DNA from 3 places in the Allobosea sp. GW821-FHT03A12 genome. Region 2 is predicted to be linked to each of the others. Evidence: predicted binding sites of a transcription regulator. Region 2 holds the regulator's gene; each other region holds the start of a gene.
The links. Region 2 encodes PhoB, which activates phosphate uptake and scavenging genes when phosphate is short. Its sites were predicted from a motif close to TGTCATNNANCTGTCAT; they were not measured.

Region 1: the regulator PhoB is predicted to act here: its motif matches at 2,145-2,161, upstream of AC3WLC_RS10265 (esterase-like activity of phytase family protein).
Region 3: the regulator PhoB is predicted to act here: its motif matches at 1,956-1,972, upstream of AC3WLC_RS25620 (BtaA family protein).

Annotation. Positions count from the first base shown of each region.
Region 1 covers NZ_JBYSVZ010000003.1:561,336-566,070, reverse strand. The annotation lists gene AC3WLC_RS10265 (esterase-like activity of phytase family protein) at 1-2,089, opposite strand, end outside; gene AC3WLC_RS10260 (hypothetical protein) at 2,226-2,648, opposite strand; gene AC3WLC_RS10255 (helix-turn-helix domain-containing protein) at 2,782-3,603, shown strand; gene AC3WLC_RS10250 (CsbD family protein) at 3,692-3,883, shown strand; gene dnaJ (molecular chaperone DnaJ) at 3,944-4,735, opposite strand, start outside.
Region 2 covers NZ_JBYSVZ010000006.1:426,672-431,406, forward strand. The annotation lists gene AC3WLC_RS24415 (GcrA family cell cycle regulator) at 4-555, shown strand; gene AC3WLC_RS24420 (YnfA family protein) at 633-953, shown strand; gene phoB (phosphate regulon transcriptional regulator PhoB) at 963-1,661, opposite strand; gene phoU (phosphate signaling complex protein PhoU) at 1,802-2,527, opposite strand; gene pstB (phosphate ABC transporter ATP-binding protein PstB) at 2,565-3,365, opposite strand; gene pstA (phosphate ABC transporter permease PstA) at 3,394-4,284, opposite strand; gene pstC (phosphate ABC transporter permease subunit PstC) at 4,299-4,735, opposite strand, start outside.
Region 3 covers NZ_JBYSVZ010000007.1:84,471-89,205, forward strand. The annotation lists gene AC3WLC_RS25615 (class I SAM-dependent methyltransferase) at 1-658, opposite strand, end outside; gene AC3WLC_RS25620 (BtaA family protein) at 655-1,905, opposite strand; gene msrB (peptide-methionine (R)-S-oxide reductase MsrB) at 2,122-2,553, shown strand; gene AC3WLC_RS25630 (PAS domain-containing protein) at 2,575-4,602, opposite strand; gene AC3WLC_RS25635 (acyl-CoA dehydrogenase family protein) at 4,719-4,735, opposite strand, start outside.

The DNA.
Region 1 (4,735 bases), on a different contig from region 2:
CGACCTTGTCGAGCCCGTAGCCGCCGAGCTTCATCAGGTCGGGCGTCAGGTCGCGCAGCAGCGTCTTCTCGACCGTCGGGATCTCCGAGGAGCCGAACGGCGCCGGCTTCAATCCCTTTACCGAGAAGGTCGCCAGCGTCTTCACCGCCTTGTCGCCAAACCGGTTGTCGCGCTCGATCACGGCGAAGGTGTCGTCACCGAGATAGGTCAGCTCCGAGAGACCCATCCAGGCGCCGGCAGAAGGAGCGGTCAGCGGGTAGTGGAGGATGCCCCAGCTCTTGGTGAAAGGCTTGTAGGAGAGGATCTTGACCTTGCCCTTGGGGTCGTCCTTCCACTCGCGCTGGACGGCGATCCAGACGGTCTCGTCCTGGCCGGTACCGGTGACGGCGACGCCCTCATAGCCCTGGTTGATCGCCTTGGCGGCGAACTCCTCCGGCAGCGCGATCTCCTCCTCGATCTCGCCTTTGGCCGAAGCGCGCAGCAGGAGGTTCTGCGTCGGCTTCTCCTTGCGTTCGGGCGCGCCTTCCGAAGCGAGCCAGAAGCCGCCGCCGGGGCGCGTCGCAATCGCTTCGAGGTCATAGGAGGCGGGTTTGCCGTCCCTGGTCACAGTGATCGCGCCGGTGATCGTCGCGGGCTTCTTCGTCGCGTCGATCTCGAGGATGCGCGAGGGCGTATAGGCGCTGTCGGTGACGCTGAAGAGCCGGCCCGGCAGTTCGGGATGGGCGGCGAGGCCCGAGAGCGCACCCCAGCCGAGCGGGACGCCATCGACATCCACCGAGACGATGGTCGGATAGGCGGCCGGCGCCTCGCTGCGCTCATAGATGGTCACGGCCGAACGCGGTCCGTCCTTCTCGCCGAGATCGGCCTCGGAGGCGGAGACGAAGAGGTTGCGCTGCGGGATGGCGAGCAGCCCTTCCGGCGCGATGCCGCCCGGCAGCGCCTGCAGATAGCGCGGCGCCTTGCCCGGCCCCTCATCCTTGAAGACGAGGACGAGCGAGGCGCGCTCCAGTCCGACGAAGAACAGGCGCTCGCCATGATAGGTGCCGACTTCGATGCCCTCCGGCTCGCTGCCCTTGGCGGCCGAACGGCGCTCCGGATAGTGGCCGAGGCGGATGGCGAGGTGATCGACCATGTTGCCGGCATCGAACTCGACCGTGCCGTCCTTGCGGAAGATGGTGAAGCCGCGCGAGCCGCCCTTCCAATCGCCCTCATTGGCGGTGACGAAGCGGTCATTGTCGAGCCAGCGCACGGCATCAGGCTCGCGCCGCACGCCCTTCAACTCCTCGACCGGCTTGATCTCTCCGTCGCGGGTCTTGTCGATGTTCGTGAGGTCGACCGTGCCGGCCGGGAAATGCGTGACGAGCTTGCCGGTCTTGGTGTCGACGATGGCGAGGTGATTGTTCTCCTGCAGCGTCACCACGGCGAGGCCGTCGAGGTTGACGTCGACGAATTCCGGCTCGGGATCGGTCGGCTCGACCGCGGCGATGCCGGTCAGATCGACGACCTGCCTGGAGGCGCAATCGGCCTCACCATCCTTGATGCCGACCAGCGTGAGATTGCCGGCGGGGAGCTGCGGCAGGTCGCCCTTGTTGAGCTTCTCGTCGCGCTCGTTCTCGATAACGATGGCGAGCTTGCCCTTGTCTTTGCTGAGCGCGATCGAGTCGGGCTGGCCGCCGAGCTCGCATCTTGCAGCGACCTGCTTCGTCTTCAGGTCGACGGTGGCGAGATGACCGGCCGGCTCCTTGAAATTGTCGCCGGAGCTGACGACGACGGCGAAGGCGCGCTCGCCCAGGATCACGACCGAAGTCGGCTCGCCGCCGACCGGGATGAAGCCTGCGGGCTTGGGCGCATTGGCGGTGGTGATGTCGATCAGGCCGATCGCCTTCTGCTCGGCATCGGTATAGGCGAGCAGGGTCCCGGCCTCGTTGGCCGAAATGATCTCGGCGACGGTCTTCTTCTTCGCGTCGCGGTCGGCAGGCAGGTTCAGCGGTACCTGGAAGGTGGCGATGCGGTTGAAGGTCGGCTCGGCCAAGGCGGTGCCGCCAGCAAGGAGCGTCGCGAGAGCCGCAAGGACGAGGGGTTGGCGCATGGGACGGTCCTGTTGCGCAGGGTGAGGAGGCAGGCCTTCCGGCTAGTGAGCGCTTGCGACAGTTGCGTGACAAGCCGTCGCAAAGCAAACGCCGCCGCGGGAGAACCGCAGCGGCGTGATCTAGGAAAGAGATTGATCAGCGCAGCGCGGCTTCGGTTCCCGCAACATCGGAGACCGACTTCTTCAGGCCGATCACCTCGAGCTCGGTAACGACGGCCACTGCGGCGGCCTGGGCCAGGACGAAGGCGATGCCGAGCGTGGTCGGCGCGAACCAGCCGGCGACCAGGATCAACACGCTGTCGGCGATCCAGAGGATGTTGACGCCGATCACCGCATAGACGGCGAGCCGCGGCAAGCGCTCCCGGCTGGCGAAGAATGCAAGCAAGGTGGCGCAAGGCAGGAGCACGAGACCGGCGCCGCGCAAGAACTCCGCCGGGAAGCCGAGCAGGCCGGAGAGAGCGCCGGCCCCGAGGCTGAGCAGCAAGCCGGTTCCGGCGCAGGCGGCGGCGTCGAGAGCGAGGGCGTTGCGCAGGAAACGTGAGGACTGGATGAAGGCCATGGCTGTTCTCCGGTTCAGCCCCGTCTCAGCCGGGGCGGTTGCTGATGGAGGCCATGCTGACGAAAGCCCGGCGGCCGGTCGATTAAGCCCGAGGTAATTGGATGGCGGCGCGGCTACGGCTAGCTTGCCCGGCATGAACAAGCACTCGCAGCCCGCGATCGGGCATCTCATTCGCGACTGGCGCCAGCTGCGCCGTCTCAGCCAGCTCGACCTCGCGCTCGAAGCCGAGATCTCGCAGAAGCATCTGAGCTTCGTCGAGAGCGGCCGCTCGATACCGAGCCGGGACATGGTCCTGCTGCTCGCCGAGCATCTCGGCGTGCCGCTGCGCGAGCGCAACGCGCTCCTGCTCTCGGCCGGCTATGCACCGGTCTATCTCGAACGTTCGCTGGAGGATCCGAGCCTGCAGGCGGCCCGCAGCGCCATCGACCTGCTGCTCAAGGGGCACGAGCCCTACCCGGCCGTGGCGGTCGACCGGCACTGGACCCTGCTCGCGGCGAACAAGATGATCGCGCCGATGCTCGCGGTCGTCGAGGATGCCGACCTGCTGCGCCCGCCCGTCAATGTGCTCCGGCTCAGCCTGCATCCGCGCGGGCTCGCGCCGGCGATCATCAACCTCACAGAGTGGCGCGGCCATCTGATCGCGCGGCTGCGCCAACAGATTCGCGCCACGGCCGACCCTCTGCTCGCCGAGCTCCTGACCGAATTGCTGAGCTATCCCGTCCCGGCTGCGCCGATCGCCAAGGGCAAGGCGCAGGAGGAGGCGGAGCCGCCGATCGTGCTGCCGCTGCACCTGCGGCTCGGCGAGACCGTGCTGTCACTGATCTCGACCACGACCGTGTTCGGCACGCCAGTCGACGTCACCCTGTCCGAGCTGGCGCTGGAGACCTTCTTTCCGGCCGACGAAGCGACAGGCCAGGCGCTGCGTGCGATTGCGGAGGCCAATGCATCCGCCTGAGAGGCGGAACCAAAAGTTGGCGGCAACGTTCTTCCACCGAACCGGCGCTACCGCACCGATTTCGCGTCATTCGAAAAGGAAAACGTCCATGGGCAGCACCGCCGACAAGATCAAGGGCATGGCCAACGAAGCGGCTGGCAACGTCAAGCAGGCCGCCGGCAAGGCGCTGAACAAGCCCGGCCTCGAAGCCGAAGGTATCATGCAGGAGCGCAAGGGCGAGGCCCAGCAGGCGATCGGCAAGACCAAGGACGCGGTCAAGAAAGTGATCGACAAGGCCTGAGCATCAGGCCGACTCCGATCAAAGCAAGACGGGCGCCGCGAGGCGCCCGTCTTTTTCGTCTCAGGCGGAGCCGCCGAGGCCGCCAAGGAAATCCTTGACCCGGCCGAAGAAGCCGGCGGTCTCGGGGTGGGTTGCTCCCGAGCTCTCGCGCTCGAACTCCATCAGCAATTCGCGCTGGCGGGCGGTCAGCTTCTGCGGCGTCTCGACCAGTACCTGGATGTATAGATCGCCCATCTCGCGCGAGCGCAGCACGCTCATGCCCTTGCCCTTCAGCCGGAACTGCTTGCCGGTCTGGGTGCCCTCGGGGACTTTCACCCGCGCCTTGTCGCCGTTGAGGGTCGGCACCTCGATCTCGCCGCCGAGCGCGGCCGAGGTCAGGCCGATCGGCACGCGGCAGAACAGGTCGGCCCCGTCGCGCTGGAAGATGGCGTGCGGCTTGATCGAGAGGAAGATGTAGAGATCGCCCGCCGGGCCGCCGCGCAGCCCGGCCTCGCCCTCGCCGGCGAGGCGGATGCGGGTGCCATCCTCGACGCCGGCCGGGATGTTGACCGAGAGCGTGCGCTCGCGGGTGACGCGGCCGGCGCCCTGACAGCCGGTGCAGGGATCGTCGATGATCTCGCCGCGGCCATTGCAGGTCGGGCATGTCCGTTCGACCGAGAAGAAGCCCTGGCTGGCGCGGACGCGGCCATGGCCACCGCAGGTCGGGCACTGGCGCGACTTCGAGCCGGCCTTTGCGCCGGTGCCGGAGCAGACCTCGCAGGTCACCGAGGTCGGGACGCGGATGGTCTCGTTCTTGCCGGAATAGGCCTCTTCGAGGCCGATCTCGAGATTGTAGCGCAGGTCGGCGCCGCG
Region 2 (4,735 bases):
CCCATGACCGAAGCCGGAGCCTGGACCGACGAACGCGTCGAACTGCTCAAGAAGCTCTGGAATGACGGCCTGAGCGCGAGCCAGATCGCCGCCGAGCTTGGCAATGTCACGCGCAACGCCGTCATCGGGAAGGTCCATCGCCTCGGCCTGTCCGGCCGGGCCAAGAGCCCGGGCTCTGCCGCGCCGCGTCCGCGCAAGCCGGCCGCCCGTCCGCCGAGCCATCCGGCCGGCCACCAGAGCAGTGGCAACGCAGGCCTGACCCGCGGCAACACCGCGCTCGCCCCGCAGTTCGCGCCACAGATCGAAGCCGAAGCCCAGGTCGAACGCGCTCCGGCGCCGGCCGAGGACGTGGTCGTGCCGTTCTCCGAGCGGGTCACGATCATGGACCTGCGCGAATATATGTGCCGCTGGCCAATGGGCGACCCGACCACGCCGGAGTTCCGCTTCTGCGGCGGCCGCAGCGCCACCGGCCTGCCCTATTGCGCCTATCACGCCCGCATCGCCTACCAGCCGGCAGCCGACCGCCGCCGCGACCGCAAGGCCATTCGCGCCTGAGTGGGCGGCATGTTTGGACGCTGAAAAGCCGGCCCTCGTGGCCGGCTTTTTCATGGCTGGAATGAGTGGGAGCGCCCATGACGACCCTGGCGATCTATGCCGCCGCGGCGCTGGCGGAAATCGCCGGCTGCTTCGCCTTCTGGGCCTGGCTGAAGCTCGACAAGCCGGTCTGGTGGCTGCTGCCGGGACTCGTCTTTCTCGCGGTCTTCGCCTGGCTGCTGACCCTGGTCGACAGCCCCGCCGCCGGGCGCGCCTTCGCCGCCTATGGCGGCATCTACATCATGGCGTCGCTGGCCTGGATGGCGCTGGTCGAGAAGGTCGCGCCGGATCGCTATGATCTCGCGGGAGCCGTTCTCTGCCTCGCCGGCGCGGCGGTGATCATCGCCGCGCCGCGCTGATCGAAGCGCTCAGCCGCGCGCAAACGTCTCATCGAAGGCGTAGCCGGCGCCGCGCACGGTGCGCAGCGGGTCCTTGGCGTTGGCGGGCGTGATCGCCTTGCGCAGACGCCCGACATGGACGTCGACGGTGCGCTCGTCGATATAGACGTCGCGGCCCCAGACGGCATCGAGCAACTGCGCCCGCGAATAGACCCGGCCCGGCGCCTGCATCAGGAATTCGAGCAGACGGAACTCGGTCGGGCCGAGATGCAGTTCGGCGCCGGCACGGCGGACGCGCCGCGTCGTACGGTCGAGCTCGAGATCGCCGGCGGCGAGCAGGCCGGCGACATGGCCGGGCTTGGCGCGACGCAGCAGGGCCTGGATGCGGGCGATCAGCTCGGGCAGCGAGAACGGCTTGACGACATAGTCGTCGGCGCCGGTGGCGAGGCCGCGCACGCGCTCGGTCTCCTCGCCGCGGGCAGTCAGCATGATGATCGGCACGCGCTCGGTGTCGCGGCGGGTGCGCAGACGCCGGCAGAGCTCGATGCCGGAGAGGCCCGGCAGCATCCAGTCGAGCAGGACGAGATCGGGCGTATGGTCGCGCAGATGCAGTTCGGCGTCGTCGCCACGCGCCACGCTGTCGACCTCAAAGCCCTCGGCCTCGAGATTGTAGCGCAGCAGCAGGGTGAGCGGCTCCTCGTCCTCGACGATCAGGATGCGTGCAGGCATTACGTCTCGCTTTCGCTCGGAGCCTGTTCCGCAAAAGTGGAAACCACTTTTGCGATCAGAACATGCTCCAACTTTTCAACTGCGCGAATTCTGATCGTTCAGCCGATTCCGGCTGAACGGAAAGCGCGCCGCCCGCCGGTTCAGCCATTGGCCGCCGGCAGGTCGACGAGGATGTTGGTGGTGTCGAGCTTCGGCCGGGTCTCGTCGATGGACTGGCCGGTGACGAGGTAGTGGATGGTCTCGGCGATGTTGGTGGTATGGTCGCCGATGCGCTCGACGTTCTTCGCGCAGAACAGGAGATGCGTGCAGAAGGTGATGTTGCGCGGATCCTCCATCATATAGGTCAGGAGCTCGCGGAACAGCGAGGTGTAGAGCGCGTCGATCTCGTCGTCGCGGCGCCAGACCTCCATCGCCTTCTGCTCGTTGCTGGCGGCATAGGCGTCGAGCACGTCCTTGAGTTGGGCCTGGACCAGGCGGCTCATATGCTCCAGCCCGACCACGGCGCGATGCGGCGGCGAGAACTGGCCGGAGATCGCGACGGCGCGCTTGGCGATGTTCTTGGCGAGGTCGCCGACGCGCTCGATGTCGGCGGCGATGCGGATCGCCGAGATCAGCTCGCGCAGGTCGTTGGCCAGCGGCTGGCGGCGGGCGATGGTCAGCACCGCCTTCTCCTCGACCTCGCGCTGGAGATTGTCGAGGCGCTGGTCGGCGCTGATGATCTTCTGGGCGAGCGCGGTGTCGCGGCGCACCAGCGCCACGGTGGAGTCGCCGAGCATGCGCTCGGACATGCCGCCCATCTCGGCGAGGCTGCGGCGCAGGCCCTCGAGATCGGCATCGTAGGAGCGGACGATATGTTGATCCGACATCGGGCGTATCCTTCGGTGCTGGCTGGCGCTGAGGACGTCAGCCGAAACGGCCGGTGACGTAGTCCTGCGTCTGCTTCTTGTGCGGGTTCATGAAGATGGTGTTGGTCGCGTCGAACTCGATCACCTCGCCGAGATACATGAAGGCGGTGTACTGCGAGATGCGCGCCGCCTGCTGCATGTTGTGGGTGACGATGACGATGGTGAAGTCGCTCTTCAGCTGCTCCAGCAGGTCCTCGATCTTGCCGGTCGAGATCGGGTCGAGCGCCGAGGTCGGCTCGTCAAACAGGATGACCTCGGGCTTCTGGGCGATGGTGCGGGCAATGCAGAGGCGCTGCTGCTGGCCGCCGGAGAGGCCCATGCCGGAGCTCTTCAGCTTGTCCTTGACCTCGTCCCAGAGGGCGGCGCGGCGCAGCGCGCCTTCGACACGGTCGTCGAGCTCCGACTTCGGCGGCTTCTCGTAGAGGCGGATGCCGAAGGCGACATTGTCGTAGATCGACATCGGGAAGGGCGTCGGCTTCTGGAAGACCATGCCGATGCGCGAACGCAATTCGTTCACGTCGACGTTGTTGGAGATGATGTTGCGGCCGTCGAGCAGGATCTCGCCGGTGGCCTTCTGCTCGGGATAGAGCGAGTAGATCCGGTTGAAGATACGCAGCAGGGTCGACTTGCCGCAGCCGGACGGGCCGATCAGCGCGGTGACGTGCCGGTCGCGGAAGTCGAGGTTGATGTTCTTCAGCGCCTTGTGCTCGCCGTAGTAGAAATCGAGGTTCTTGACGGCGATGCGGACGGGAGCCTCGGCATCCAGCGTCTGCGGGCTCAGTTCCAGGGTCGAGAGCATCTGCATGGTCCTTCCGATCGGACGCTGATCACTTGCCGCCGCGCACGATGCGCCGGGCGATGATGGAAAGCACGAGGATTGAGACGGTGATGATCAGCGAGCCCGCCCAGGCCAGCTGCTGCCAGTTCTCGTAAGGGGCTGAGGCGAACTGGTAGATCGTCACCGGCAGGTTGGAGACGCCGCCGACCAGGTTCGGCGAGAACCAGAAATTGTTGTTGAGCGCGGTGAAGATCAACGGCGCGGTCTCGCCGGCGATGCGGGCGAGGGCCAGCAGGATGCCGGTGACCATGCCCGACTTCGCCGCACGCCAGGTCACCGAGGTGATGACGACCGAGGGCGGGGCGCCGAGGGCCGCCCCGGCCTCGCGCAGCGAACCGGGGACGAGGCGCAGCATGTCCTCGGTGGTGCGCACGATCACGGGAATCGCGATGATGCCGAGAGCGACGCCGCCGGCCCAGCCGGAATAGCCGCGGAACGGCTCGACCATGATCACATAGACGAACAGGCCGATCAGGATCGAGGGCGCCGAGAGCAGGATGTCGTTGATGAAGCGGATGAGGTCGGCGAGCTTGGAGGCCTTGCCGTATTCGGCGAGATAGGTGCCGGCGAGCACGCCGATCGGCGTCGCCACGGCGATGCCGAGGAAGGTCAGCACGATCGAGCCGACGATGGCGTTGGCCAGGCCGCCGCCCTCGGTGCCCGGCCCAGGCGTGATCTGGGTGAAAGTCGCGGCGGAGAGCCCGCCCAGACCCTTCACGATCAGCATGCCGAGGATCCAGAACAGCACGACGATCGCGATCAGGGTGAAGCTCGTCGCGATGATCTTCATCATCCGGTCGGCCGTGCGGCGCGCCGGGCGCACCCGGCCCCATTCGACATGCGGAGCGGTCATGGTCTTGGTGGATGTCGCCATGGTCATGGGTCCAGCTCCGCTCAGTAGCGCTTCACCCGCGCAACCAGGAGGCGCGCGATGACGAGGACGACGAAGGTGACGAAGAACAGGATGCAGCCGAGCGCGATCAGCGAGTTGAGCTGCAGGCCGAGCGCCTCGTTGAACTCGTTGGCGATGCGCGAGGCGATGGTCGAGCCCGGATCCATGATCGAGCCCGAGAGCCGGTTGGCATTGCCGACGACGAAGGTGACCGCCATGGTCTCGCCGAGGGCGCGGCCAAGGCCGAGCATGATCGCGCCGATGATCGAGACGCCGGCCTGCGGCACCAGGACATGGCGCACGACCTCCCAGGTCGTGGCGCCGATGCCATAGGCGCTCTCGCGCAGCACCGAGGGGATCTGGTCGAGCATGTCGCGCGTGATCGAGGCGATGAAGGGGATGATCATGAAGGCCAGGATGATCCCGGCGGTCAGGATGC
Region 3 (4,735 bases), on a different contig from region 2:
GCCTGATCGCGACCGCCTGCACGCTATAGCCGCCGAACAGCCGCGTCGTGCCACCAATGGTCCCGGTCTCGGCGCAGAGCTCGGTCACGACCGCATCGAGATCCCGGCGCGGCGTGACATGGAACAGCGCCAGCCAGCGGTTCAGCAATGCCCTGAACGGGCCGGGCAGATGCGCCTGGTCGCCGAAGTCGACGATATGCAGTGCACCTCCTGGCGCGACCACCTGCATCGCCTGCGCCAGCGCCTCGCGCCAGGGCGGGATCATCGAGAGCGCGTAGGAGATCACCACGCGCTCGAAACCGGCCCGGCCGAACAGCGCCTCCGGGTCGAAACTGGTCGCATCGGCCTGCGCCAAGGTGATGCGTTCGGACAGCCCCGCCTTCGCCACCTGCTCGCGGGCGGTGCGCAGCATCTCCTCCGAGACGTCGAGCCCGTAGCAGCGCGCATGCGGATAGCGTTGCGCGATCTTGATCAGGTTACGCCCGGTGCCGCAGCCGATCTCCAACACCGCGCCGCCCGGCGGCGGCTTCAAGCCGGCGATCAGACCGTCGCGGCCGAGCAGGTAGAACTTGCGGGTCGCGTCGTAGATGTGCCGCTGAAAACGGTACATCCGGTCCATCAGGCCGGCGGCATCCCCCCTGCCCTCGACCGCGCTCACGCGGCCGCTCCACGGACATAGAGATGGAAGGCGCCGTAGATCGAGGAACGGTCGCAGGCGCCGAGCTCGCGGCTGCGCTCCTCCTGATAGTGCCATTGCGACAGGATCGCCTCCGGCACCCGGCCGGGCAGCAAACGCTCATCGGCAGCGGTGCGGAAAATGACGCGGGCGCCGGGCGCGGCGCTGCGCGTGATCTGCGTCCACAAGGCTGTCAGATCGGCATCGTTCATCCAGTCCTGCGCATCAAGCAGCACGAAGCCGTTGCAGCTCTCGGCGGGCTGCTTCTCAAGGAATGCCGTGATCGCGCTCTGATGATAGGAGACGCGCCCGGCGCGCTCCCTCACCGTCTCGAAATTGCGCTGCTCCAGATAGGGCGGCACTGCAGCGTCCGGCTCCGGCCCGTAGCCGCGGCCGAAGGCCTGCCAGGCGAAGTAGTTGGTCTTCAGGTCGAAACCGCAGGCCAGTCGCTCCAGCCGATGGCGCAGCACGGCGCGGATGCCGGCATCGCCGTCGGCGGCCAACGCCTTGTACTGCGCCGGCGGGATGCCGAGCCCATAGAGCGAGGCCGGCTGGCGCACCAGCCAGCGCACCAGCTTTTTGTCGAAGACCGGAGCAAGGTGCCGGTCGAACAGCGCCCGTTGCTCCTCCATGGTCTTGGCCTGCAGCATGACGCGCGGATCGAAGCCGAGCCGCCGGGCGAGGAAGTGGCCCGTACCGATGAAGCGGCCGAGCAGGCCGTAGCGGTAAAAGTTGCGGGCGAAGAGCTCGATCCGGCGCCGGCCGGCGAGGTTGCGCCCTTCCCAATAGGCGCGGCTGACAGCATCCAGCCGCGGCGCGATCAGGCGGTCGTAGGTCTCGACATTGGCCTTGGACTGCGCCTGCCCGAAGAAGCGGCGGAAGATCGCGTGATCGTCGATCTCGGCCAGCGCCGCGAGCTTGAGGTGACCGAGCGCGATATGGGCGCCGTTGAGGTCGATCGCGCTGATCTTCGTGGGGTCGGCAGTGAGATAGGACAGGATGTTGCAGGAGCCCGAGGCGATCGCGACGAGGTGGTCGCTGGGCTGCAGCGCCAGCGCCTCCATGTCGACGACCGGGTCCTCCCAGATCTGCGGATAGACCAGTCCGGAGAAGGCGAGCGTGAACATCCGCTCCAGCATGCCGGCACGCGAGAGCGGCTTGCTGCGATGGACGGCGGTGGTCAGCCCGAGGTTCGTCGTGCGCTTCACCGCGCGGATCGTCTGCGTCACGAGGCCCTCGTTCGCGCCCGTTGCGATGGCGAGCCGACTAGAGGAGTCGCGTGACGGTTGGGTGACGCGGCCGGCGTCAACAGAAGCGATCGGTCGCCGCCGAACGCGGATGTGAAACAGGACACGTTGCGCGGGGCTGAAATCAGGAAGACAAATCCCCATATCTCGCGCGACAATCGAACACGAGCTGGTGGAAAGGAGCCTTGCATGGGCCTGATGGACATGTTCGCCAAAACGGGGAAGCCGGCAGAGCGCGAATTCCCCTTCCAGCTCACCGATGCGGAGTGGCGCCAGAAGCTGACGCCGGAGCAGTACCAGGTGCTGCGCGGCCATGGCACCGAGCGGGCCGGCTCCTGCGCGCTGAACTTCGAGAAGCGCGCCGGCACCTTTTCCTGCGCCGGCTGCGGCCAGCCCCTGTTCCGGTCGCACAAGAAGTTCGAGAGCGGCACCGGCTGGCCGAGCTTCGACCAGCCGCTGGAAGGCGCGGTCGAGGAGAGCGAGGACTACAGCTACGGCATGCACCGGGTCGAGGTGCATTGCGCCAATTGCGGCGGCCATCTCGGCCATGTCTTCCCCGACGGCCCGCCGCCGACCGGCCTGCGCTACTGCATCAACGGCGTGGCGATGGATTTCGCGCCGGAATCCTGACCACTAACGCCGAAAGGCGCCTCAGGCCTTCCCCGGCCTGAGGCCGTCGATCAGCCCGCGCACGCGCCGCGCGAATGCCTCCATCTCGAACGGCTTGGTCATGATATGCATGCCCGGTTCGAGATGGCCGTGGTTGAGCACGGCATTCTCGGCATAGCCGGTGACGAACAGCACTTCGAGACCCGGCCGGCGCACACGCGCCGCGTCGGCAAGCTGGCGCCCGTTCATGCCGTGGGGCAGCCCGACATCGGTGACGAGCAGGTCGATCGGCTGTTGCGTCTCGATGACCTTCATCGCCGAGGGGCCGTCATCCACCTCGATCACGGTGTAGCCCAGCTCTTCGAGCTGCTCGACAACGAGCATCCGCACCAATGGCTCGTCATCGACGACGAGAACCGTCTCTCCGCCGGCCGCTGGCGCGGGCTTGATGGAGTCCGTGGCAGCCTCGCCGAGCTCGACGACTTCGCCCATGTAGCGGGGCAGATAGATGCAGATCATCGTGCCCTTGCCAGGCTCCGAATAAATCCGTGCAGCACCGCCGGACTGCCCGGCGAAGCCATAGACCATCGACAGGCCGAGCCCGGTACCTTGCCCGATCGGCTTGGTCGTGAAGAACGGGTCGAAGGCGCGCTCGACCACGTCCGACGTCATGCCGGTGCCGGTGTCGGAGACGCAGAGTGAAACATATTGCCCCGGCTTGAGGTCGCGCGCCCGGGCCGCCCGCTCATCCATCCAGCGATTGGACGTCTCGATCGTCAGCCTCCCGCCATCGGGCATGGCATCGCGCGAATTGATGCAGAGATTGAGCAGCGCGTTCTCGAGTTGCCCGGCATCGGCATGGACCGTCCATAGGCCGGCTGCGCCGACGGCCTCGATCGCGATCGTCGGGCCGACGCTACGTGCGATCAGGTCGAGCATGCCGTTGACCAGCCCGTTCACATTGACCGGTTTGGGATCGAGTGTCTGGCGCCGCGAGAAGGCGAGCAATCGCTCGGTCAGGCTGGCGGCGCGCCGCACCGCGCTCTTCGCGCCCGTCAGGAAACGCTCGACATCGGCGATCCGGCCCTGCGCGATCCGCGCCTGGGCCATTTCGAGGCTACCGCCAATGCCGGCGAGGATGTTGTTGAAGTCGTGGGCGATGCCCCCGGTGAGCTGGCCGACAGCCTCCATCTTCTGGCTCTGGCGCAAGCTCTCTTCGGCCGCCAGCAGCTCCGCCGAGCGCTGCTCGACCTGCTGCTCGAGCGTCGCGTTGAGTTCGGCCAACGCAATCTCGGCGCGGCGGCGGGCGGTGATGTCCTGGAAGATGACGGCGACCTGCTTGCGGCTCGGCGGCTCGATGCGGACCGCAGCGAGTTCGAGATAGCGGGCAGTCGCGACCAGCTCCTGCTGGAAGCGGATCGCTTCGCCGGTACGCAGCACGGCGCCATAGCGCGCCACCCAGGCGTCCGCCTCGTCCGGCACCATTTCGCGCAGTTTCTGGCCGACCACGTTCGGAATGCCCGCATGGCGTTCGTAGGCGGCATTGGCCTGGATGTGGATGTAGTCGCTGTCGGGACCATGCGGCCCGTCGAAGAACTCGATGATGCAAAAACCTTCATCGATCGCGTCGAACAGGCCCTTGTACAGCGCTTCGCTGTCGCGCCTCGCCCGCTCCGACAAGGTCCGCTCGGTGACGTCCGCGCCCTCGACGAAGATGGCATTGACCTTGCCGTCGGCGTCCCGCAGCGGCTGGTAGACGAAATCGAGGAAACGCTCCTCGCTCGGCCCGCCGAGCTCGGCTTGAATCAGAAAGCGTGCGCCATTCGCGGTGTAGGGCACGCCGGTGCGATAGACATCGTCGAGGATGTCCACGACACCCTGCGCAACGGCGTCCGGCAGCGCCTCCGCCAGGGTGCGGCCGACGATCTCGCGATCGCCGATCAATCTGAGATAGCTGGGATTGGCAAGATCGAAGCGGTGTTCCGGCCCGCGCAGCAGTGCCATGAAGGTCGGCGCCTGCTCGAACATCTGCGTCAGGATGGGGGAAATGAGGCCGGCGTCGCTGTGCACGTCGATCGTTCCGCAAATGTCGGGCTGAACTGCTCCGACACGACACAATGCGCGGCGCCGGCTGCTGGTTCCTTCGCACGCCGGCGCAAACGAGAAAAGATCGCTTTGTCCCTGTGTCAGCCCTCCGGCACCG